DNA from 3 places in the Lysinibacillus sp. FSL K6-4013 genome. Region 3 is predicted to be linked to each of the others. Evidence: riboswitches for the same ligand, from Rfam matches in the RefSeq annotation. Region 3 holds a riboswitch; each other region holds the start of a gene.
What was found. A riboswitch is a leader RNA that binds a small molecule or an ion and turns the genes downstream of it on or off. The one in region 3 is predicted to bind lysine.

Region 1: it holds a riboswitch for lysine, as region 3 does, so the genes downstream of both, MHB39_RS01445 (amino acid permease) here and MHB39_RS11380 (transporter substrate-binding domain-containing protein) in region 3, are expected to answer to the same signal.
Region 2: it holds a riboswitch for lysine, as region 3 does, so the genes downstream of both, MHB39_RS16525 (aspartate kinase) here and MHB39_RS11380 (transporter substrate-binding domain-containing protein) in region 3, are expected to answer to the same signal.

What each region holds. Positions count from the first base shown of each region.
Region 1 covers NZ_CP152031.1:278,753-282,041, forward strand. The annotation lists gene MHB39_RS01440 (MFS transporter) at 1-937, opposite strand, end outside; lysine riboswitch at 1,116-1,292, shown strand; gene MHB39_RS01445 (amino acid permease) at 1,375-2,838, shown strand; gene MHB39_RS01450 (response regulator transcription factor) at 2,991-3,289, shown strand, end outside.
Region 2 covers NZ_CP152031.1:3,341,190-3,344,478, reverse strand. The annotation lists gene uvrC (excinuclease ABC subunit UvrC) at 1-1,634, shown strand, start outside; lysine riboswitch at 1,742-1,919, shown strand; gene MHB39_RS16525 (aspartate kinase) at 2,043-3,269, shown strand.
Region 3 covers NZ_CP152031.1:2,301,870-2,305,158, forward strand. The annotation lists gene odhB (2-oxoglutarate dehydrogenase complex dihydrolipoyllysine-residue succinyltransferase) at 1-539, shown strand, start outside; lysine riboswitch at 880-1,066, shown strand; gene MHB39_RS11380 (transporter substrate-binding domain-containing protein) at 1,185-2,042, shown strand; gene MHB39_RS11385 (amino acid ABC transporter permease) at 2,212-2,937, shown strand; gene MHB39_RS11390 (amino acid ABC transporter ATP-binding protein) at 2,950-3,289, shown strand, end outside.

The DNA.
Region 1 (3,289 bases), 2.0 Mb from region 3:
ATAGTACTCCAAGACTTGTCCATTCCATGACAACCCCAACAAAGCCTACTAAATAGAAGGAAGTAAACATCAATACAAGTGGGCGTTGAGAAGTCATTTTACCTGCAATAATAGGCACTGCCAAGGCCATTGGTACTTGTGAGAATTGCATGATTGAAAACATCCAGCCAGCTTTATCAGGCGCTAAACCTTGAGCAATATAGATTTCAGGTATCCAAGCTGCTGTTGTGTAGAATAATAAAGACTGTAAACCCATTGCCCCTGTGACAGCCCAAGTAACAGGTGATTTCCATAGAGGTGTACTGGTCTTTTTAGATGTAGTAACTGGTTCCGGTTTATTTGACTTTAGTTGAGGTATCCAAATTAAGATTGTAACTAGAACAAGTATGAGTGCAATGGATAGCGCCCCTTGCCAGCCTAACGATGAATTAGCTATAGGATAGCTAATACCAGCACCAAGACCAGCAGTAAAATTCATGGACATGGTGAAAAAGGCCATCAATAAACCAACATGATATGGAAATTTCAATTTTAATAATCCAGGAATTAATACATTTCCAAAAGAAATGGCTACGCCAATTAACACAGTACCCAATAGAAGTAATTCTGTTGTACCAAGTGAACGTAGGACAATCCCTAAGGCCAAGAGTAAAGTGGATAAAAATAATGTTAGCTCAAGCCCTAGTTTGCGTGCTACAACTGGCGCAAATGGAGATATAATAGCAAAAGCCAGCAATGGAATAGTTGTTAGAAAGCCTGCCAATACATTAGATATCCCTAGATCTTCACGGATAAAGGATATAATTGGGCCAACAACAGTTAGTGGCATTCGTAATGTAGAGGCTATAAAGATAACGCCAAAGACTAAAAGTAAGGTTGTTCCTTTCCAGCTAATTTTTTTACTTGGAAAACTAGTGGAATGATCATTTGTAGTCAAAATAAAATCCCCCCTAATAATAACCATTCTAATTGAACTACTATAACACTTTATCACACTATTAAAAATAGTAGAAGATTCATAAAATACAGAACATTTCCCGTTGTATTGAAATGTCTATGGTCTTATGTTAGTATAATAAACATCATAAATTTAATAATTATATGCCTCATGTTTGTATTGAGGTAGAGGTCGCGATATTTATAAGTATGCTAATTGAAATGACAAGCATTGATGAAATTAGCTGAAAGGAAATATTGCCGAAGTGTGAGGGGACTTGAAAACCTCATGCTGGGGCTGTCTCCGAAAGGAACAGAACTGTCACGTTTGCACAACGTGTTGAGCTATCATGTAAGAAAAACTGAGGATTAACGTAGCCATCACAGTGTATATGTGATGGCATTTTTTTGCCTCATAAATAGGAAGGAAGCTATATCGTGAGTGAAATAAAAGTAAATCAGCTCGGACATAAAGCACCGAAGCTGAAAAAAGAATTAAAAAGTCGTCATATCACAATGATTTCTTTAGGCGGTACAATTGGTACGGGGCTATTTTTAGCCAGTGGTGGTGCTATTGCTCAGGCAGGACCTGGAGGAGCATTGCTTGCCTATGCTTTAATCGGTATTATGGTGTATTTTTTAATGACAAGCTTAGGGGAAATGGCTGCTTATATGCCATCATCAGGTTCATTTAGTACGTATGCAACCAAATTTGTAGATCCCGCTTTGGGCTTTGCATTAGGCTGGAACTACTGGTATAACTGGGCAATCACCATTGCTGCAGAAATTGCTGCTGTATCATTAATTATGAAATATTGGTTTCCAGATAGCTCATCAGCACTTTGGACAGTATTATTTATTGCTGTTGTACTGACGTTTAATTTACTATCCGTAAAAAGTTATGGTGAAAGTGAATATTGGTTTGCCATGATTAAAGTAGCAACGGTCATTGTTTTTATTATCATTAGCTTACTAATGATTTTTGGTATTTTAGGAGGGCAGGCTCCTGTAGGTTTCACTAATCTCTTTATTAGTGATGGGCCATTCCATGGTGGCTTCCTTGCCACATTTGGTATTTTCCTAGCAGCTGGATTTTCATTCCAAGGAACAGAATTACTTGGAATTACAGCAGGTGAAACAGATGATCCTGGTAAAAATATTCCAAAGGCTGTTAAATCTGTATTTTGGCGTATTATTTTGTTTTATATTTTAGCGATTGGTGCAATTGGGATGTTGATTCCATTCACAGATGAACGTTTATTATCAGAAGATATCGCAGTCTCACCGTTTACACTAGTGTTTGACCGCCTAGGTATTGCCTTTGCTGCTTCATTAATGAATGCCATTATTTTAACGGCTATGCTGTCAGCAGGAAATTCAGGACTATACGCATCTTCTCGTATGCTATGGCAATTAGCAGTGGATGGACATGCACCTAAATTTTTCTCAAAGCTAAGTCGTCGAGGTATTCCGATTTATGCACTTATGGCAACATTAGCTGTAGGCTGTTTAGCATTTTTGGCATCCTTCTTTGGTGATGGAGTGGTTTATATCTGGCTATTAAATGCTTCTGGAATGTCTGGCTTTATTGCATGGCTAGGTATTGCATTTAGTCATTATCGTTTCCGCCGAGCGTTTGATGCACAGGGCTTAGATCCAAAGTTATTACCTTATAAAGCTAAATTATATCCATTTGGACCATTATTTGCTTTTACTGTTTGTATGATCGTAGTCATTGGACAAAATTACACAGCCTTTACAGGTGAAAAAATAGATTGGTACGGTATCCTTGTTTCGTATATTGGGATTCCACTATTTTTAGCATTATGGTTGGGCTATAAAATAAAGCACAAAACAAAAATGCTTCCACTTAAAGATTGTGATTTAAAAGTTGAAGATTAATTAATAGAGCTGTTCTGTAAACCAAAAAGTGATGGTTTATAGGGCAGCTTTTTTTTAACACTCATGAACAAAATCTCTCCAATTAAACATCATAAATATGGTAATGTAATATACATATGGAAATTGGGTTTTAGTAGGAGAGGTGCATGATAATGCAAAAGCATATTTTACTGGTAGAAGACGATGAAGCCATTCGTGAAATGGTTGAAAATTATTTAACTATGGAAGGTTTCAATGTCACAACCGCGATCAATGGTGAAGAGGCATTACAAAATTGTTTGCAAAATACCTTTGATTTGGTCATCTTAGATATTATGATTCCTAAACTAAATGGATTGGAAGTATTAAAGATTATTCGAGAGCAGGCAGCACTTCCTATCATTATTATGTCTGCCAAAGACAGTGATGTTGATAAAGCACTAGGCTTAGGATTAGGGGCAGATGATTATAT
Region 2 (3,289 bases), 1.0 Mb from region 3:
CGCAAAGGCTTGTAGGTGAAATAGAAGATTTTGAGTATATTGTGACGTCATCCAATATTGAAGCACTTATTTTAGAGCTGAATCTCATCAAATTACATGATCCAAAATATAATGTCATGTTAACGGATGATAAGACCTATCCATATTTAAAAATTACGAATGAAAAACATCCTCGTCTAATTACGACACGGAAGGTAAAAAAGGATAAGGCTAAATATTTTGGTCCTTATCCAAATGCCTATGCAGCAAGTGAAACAAAAAAGCTATTGGATCGATTGTATCCGCTGCGTAAATGTGTACAATTACCATCTAAGGTTTGCCTGTATTATCATATGGGTCAATGCTTAGCACCATGTGTGAAGGAAATTAATGGTCAGGTTTATCAAGATATGATTGAGGATATGACGAAGTTTCTAAATGGTGGTGTGGAGGCAGTCAAAAAAGAGCTTGAAGCTAAAATGCTAGCAGCTGCAGAAAATCTGGAATTTGAGCGAGCGAAGGAATTCCGAGACCAAATTGCCCATATTGATACGGTTATGCAGAAACAAAAAATAGTTTCAAGTGATACAACAAATCGAGATGTATTTGGCTATGCAGTGGAAAAAGGATGGATGTGTGTTCAGGTTTTCTTTGTGCGCCAAGGTAAGCTGATAGAGCGTGATGTCTCGATTTTCCCGATCTATCAAGATGCAGAGGATGAATTTTTAACTTTTGTTGGACGCTTTTATGAAAAACCAGAGCATATTAAGCCAAAAGAAATCTTTATTCCACAAGCCATTGATGCAGCTATCTTAACTGAATTATTAGAGATCAAAGTGCTCACACCGAAAAGAGGTCAAAAGAAGGAATTGGTTGAATTAGCAACCAAAAATGCCGAAATTGCTGTGGCAGCTAAATTCCAGCTAATAGAACGCCAGGAGGAACGTACCATTGGTGCTTGTGAGGCACTTGGTGAAGCAATGGGTATTAGTACACCTTTACGAATTGAAGCTTTTGATAATAGTCATATGCATGGAACGGATGCAGTATCTGCCATGGTAGTGTTCATTGATGGGAAGCCTGCGAAAAAGGAATACCGAAAATATAAAACACGTACAGCAGCCAAGCATGATGATTACGGTGCAATGCAGGAGGTTATACGTCGTCGCTATATACGTGTTTTAAAGGAAGGTCTCCCATTACCAGATTTAGTCTTAATTGATGGTGGTAAGGGACAAATGGAAGTAGCCCGTGAAGTACTAGAAGATGAGCTTGGCCTTGTTATACCGATTGCTGGTTTAGCCAAGGATGATAAGCATAATACATCTCAGCTCTTGTTTGGTGATCCACCAGAAGTGATTAGCTTAAAACGTACAAGTGATGGCTTTTATTTATTACAACGAATTCAAGACGAAGTTCACCGCTTTGCTATTACCTTCTTGCGTCAACAGCATGAGAAGCATGCCATTCAATCTGTATTAGATCATATTGAAGGGGTAGGACCAAAACGAAAGCAACAGCTGCTTAAACATTTCGGTTCAGTCAAAAAAATTCGAGAGGCGAGCGAGCTAGCATTACAGGAGGCTGGGATGCCCGCTAATTTAGCAAGCCAAATTTTTAGCTATTTTCAGCAACAATCATTGTCAAAGGAATAGGCATGTGCTATGGTTATAAATAACATTGTTTTCAATGTTATGGAGAGCCAACTGCGTGACTAGTTTGTTTACGCTAAGGCTTAATGAATTGAATACATTCACTTTAAAGTGATGATAGAGGTGCAAGGTTCAAGAGTAACACGATGGAGGATGGACAAGTCCAAAGATATTGTGTGAAAGGGGAGCTTGCCGAAGTACAGTATTGTTGTTCCATTGCTGTACTGGTTTTGCATTTAAGAAATGTAAGACTGTCGATTCTAAACGTTTCGGAGAGCTATCACACATGCGCAAGTTACGATTATTGTACATGTTATAGGCAGCTTTCACGTTATGTGGAGGCTGCCTTTTAGTTTTTCTAGAAACCCATAATTAGGTGAAATACATGAACTGGAAGGGAGAACGAAAGAAATGGCTAAAATCGTGATGAAGTTTGGAGGAGCTGCATTAGGTTCCACTGAACAAATCCAAGAGGCTGCTCGGAAAGCGATTGCTGAAAAGGACAAAGGTTTTGATGTAGTGGTGGTCGTTGCAGCGATGGGACACACTGTGAAAGAGATGAAAATGATGGTACATCAACTAACAGATGATGTATCGAAACGAGAATTAGATGCGGTTTTGTCAACAGGCTCTCAATTATCTAGTGCTTTATTTGCCATCGCCTTACAGGAAGCAGGCTATACTGCTGTGTCTCTAACTGGATGGCAAGCTGGTATACATACGGATGGTATGTATCGACATGCACGTATCGACTATATAGATGTTAGTCGAATGGAAGAACACTTTACACAGGGACAAATTGTAGTCATTGCTGGAGAACAGGGGATTGACGAAGAGCACAATATTACCATGCTTGGGAAAGGTGGAGCTGAAACAGCAGCTGTAGCACTTGCTGTATCGTTAGAAGCGGAGAGAGTTGATATGTATACAAATGTGGACGGTGTTTATACAGCAGATCCACGTTATGTTACAAATGCCCAAAAGCTACAGGAAATATCCTATGATGAAATGTTGGAATTATCTAACTTAGGATCTCATATCATACATCCACGTGCGGTGGAGTTAGCGAAGAAATTTCAAATGCCTGTTATTATACGCTCAAGTTTAGTTGAATCAGTAGGCACTTTATTGAAGGAGGAAGTAGAAATGGAAAAAAATTTAGTCGTTCGTGGTGTGGCATTTGAATCGGATATTATTCGTTTAACAGTAGGGTATGATGCTTTTTCCAATGCTTCATTAGCAGACATATTTACGGTTCTTGCAGAGAACCGTATTAATGTAGATATTATTGTCCAAGCCATTATTGATGGGTTGAAGCCAACTGTATCGTTTTCTATTTTAAAAGAGGAATTTGCGGAAGCATTACGTGTGTTAGAGGATAGTAAATTATCACTCGGATTTAGTTTTGCTGACTTCGAAATTGGGCTAGCAAAAGTTTCTATCATAGGTTCAGGCATGGCTTCTAATCCAGGCGTTGCTGCTCGTATGTTTGATCGGTTACGTCGTGAAAATATCCCTGTAAAAATGGTAAGTACCTCTGAAATAAAAGTGTCCGTTGTTGTCCCACAGGATGATATGATCAAAGCAGCTAATGCTCTCCATGATGAGTTTAATTTAGAGCAAGCACTTTACATATAATAATAGAAGAAACAGCATTT
Region 3 (3,289 bases):
CAAACGACATCAAACTTGGTTTCATGTCATTCTTCACGAAAGCTGTTGTTGCAGCACTGAAAAAATATCCATACGTAAACGCTCAAATCTCTGGCGATGAAATTCATTTAAATAACTTCTTTGATATCGGTATTGCTGTATCAACTGAAGAAGGTTTAGTCGTACCAGTTGTACGCGATGCAAATAGCAAAAACTTTGCAGAAATCGAAAAAGATATCGCTAACTTAGCGACAAAAGCTCGTGATAAAAAATTAGGCTTAAATGACATGGCTGGTGGATCATTCACAATCACAAATGGTGGTGTATTCGGTTCATTAATGTCAACACCAATTATGAACGGTACACAAGCTGGTATTTTAGGTATGCACTCAATTGTAAACCGTCCAGTTGCAGTAAATGGTGAAGTTCAAATCCGTCCAATGATGTATGTAGCACTTTCATACGATCACCGTATCATTGATGGTAAAGATTCTGTAGGATTCTTAAAAACGGTTAAAGAATTAATCGAAAATCCTGAAGATTTATTATTAAATTCATAATGTCATTAGACCCTGCGAACAATGTTCAGCAGGGTTTTTTGTGCATGACGAAAGGTTTGGCCAATTCTAGTTTTGAAAGAGTACTAATGTTATATCGTTAAGAGGAGCAAAAAAGAAATAAACACAACTTTTCTCACATAGATCACGTAGTCTATAATAAAAATTTGTTGTAATTTTCAGAAATATCGACGAAAGCTCAACGATTTAAAATGGATACAGAACGCGCAATATCCTAATATTGTCATTAGTCAGAAAAATGTCAAAATCGTCTTGACGAACATATTAGTTTTATAGTAGTATCTAAATATCAATTAAATAAACAAACCTCACGAATTGTTACCAGTGAGGTAGAGGCGCGGTATTTATTAGTTCATTGTTGAGTACAAGCAAGCGAAGACGCAATGAAGAAGGAAATATCGCCGAAGTATAAAAGGAGCTCGTACTTTTATACTGGGTCTGCAGTGAATAAGTGCAGGACTGTCCTAGTAAATGGATTTCCAGATTTACTAGGTTGTGCTATCTCGGAAACATGGAAATTATAGTGAGGATTTGGGCAACTGTCATAAAAGGTAAGACCTAAGTTCAATATACTTAGGTCTTTTTTAGTACAGTTGTCTTATTTTTTACAGAAAAGGGGAGTTTTTCATGAAAAGAAAATGGTTGTTAGTAATGATCTCTATCATGACGGCAATTGTGCTAGCTGCATGTGGCACGAGTGACAAAAAAGAGGGCGGTTCAAGTGATGCTGGAACTGACAAAGAAGAAAGCGGCGGTGAATTCCGAATCGGAATGGAGGCTGGCTACCCACCGTTCAACTGGACACAGCAAGACGATGCAAATGGCGCAGTGAAAATTGCGGATAATGCAGAGTATGCAGGTGGCTATGATGTACAAATGGCAAAGAAAATTGCTGAAGGTTTAGGCAAAGAGTTAGTCATTGTTAAAATGGAGTGGGACGGATTAGTTCCAGCGCTACAATCGAACAAAATTGATGCAATTATCGCAGGTATGTCACCAACAGAAGAACGTAAGAAAACAATTGATTTTACAGAAAACTATTATACTTCTGATTTTGTTATGGTTATTAAAAAAGGTAGCAAATATGAAGACGCAAAATCGATTCAAGACTTCTCAGGTGCTAAAATTACATCACAATTAAATACATCTAACTACACAGTGATTGACCAAATTAAAGGTGTAGAAAAACAAACGGCAATGGAGAGCTTCCCAGCAATGCGTGTGGCTTTAGAAGCAGGTAAAATTGATGGCTATGTAGCTGAACGTCCAGAGGGCATTTCCGCTTCTGCTGCCAACGATAAATTCACATATGTAGCATTTGAAGAAGGCTTTGATACAGACCTCTCAAATACTTCAATTGCTGTAGGCTTACGTAAAGATGACGCAAATCGTGAAAAAATCAATGAAATCCTAAAAGGCATTTCAGAAGATGATCGTCAAGCGATTATGGAAGAAGCTATTTCTCAACAACCCGCAGCACAATAATGACATGGCACGGACTAGCAAATAGTCCGTGCATGATCATTTCATCATTATCAAAATGAGAACCTCTCTACATAATGATAATGTCCTAGCGTGACAAATCATAGAATGGTAGAAAGAGCTAGGGCACAAAAAAATAAGCAAGCAAGATGACATTGTTAGGAGGAACATCATGAGTCTTGAATGGATACTTTCAATTATTGAAAACAACTGGCAAATGTTTTTACGAGGTGCGTATTATACGTTACTGATTTCGAGTATTAGTACAATTATTGGTGCATTTATCGGATTTTTCATCGGAATTATGCATACGATTCCAGTTCGTAAAAAAGGTGTGAAATTTTATAGCTTAAAGCTCATTAATTTTATACTGACATGCTATGTTGAATTTTTCCGTGGTACACCAATGATTGTACAGGCTATGGTTGTCTACTACGGATTAGATATCGCATTCGGTATCGATATGCACTTTATTACAGCAGGTATTTTAGTCGTTTCCCTCAATACAGGGGCTTATATGGCAGAAATTGTTCGTGGCGGTATTGTCTCCATTGATAATGGTCAATACGAGGCAGCATCAGCAATTGGCATGAATCACTTCCAAATTATGCTTCATGTTGTCTTACCACAAGTAGCGCGTAATGTTTTACCAGCGACAGGTAACCAATTAATCATGAATATTAAAGATACAGCCGTATTAAATGTCATTGGGGTAACGGAATTATTCTTCCAAACAAAATCAATTTCGGGTAACAATTTCCGTTACTTCGAATCATTCTTCGTTGCATGTGTTCTTTACTTCATCATGACATTTACCGCATCTCGCATCCTTCTCTATGTTGAAAAACGTCTAGATGGTCCTGATGCCTATCAAAAAGAACAAAAAGAAGCCGTATAGGGGGACGCACAAATGGCAGTCATTAAAATCGAACATTTAAGTAAATCATTTGGACGTAACCAAGTGTTAAAAGATGTGAATTTCCAAGTGGAGAAAGGGGAGGTAGTTTGTTTAATTGGCTCCTCTGGCTCTGGTAAATCCACATTGCTTCGTTGCATAAATTTATTAGAAACGCCAAGTGGCGGTCAAATAATTTATAAGGGGGAAGACATCCTAGATGAAAAGCACAATATACAAGAATATCGTACACATCTAGGCATGGTGTTCCAGCAGTTCAATTTATTTAACAACCACAATGTCATAAGTAATTGCACAGTGGGCCAAATCAAAGTGTTAAAACGTTCGAAAAAAG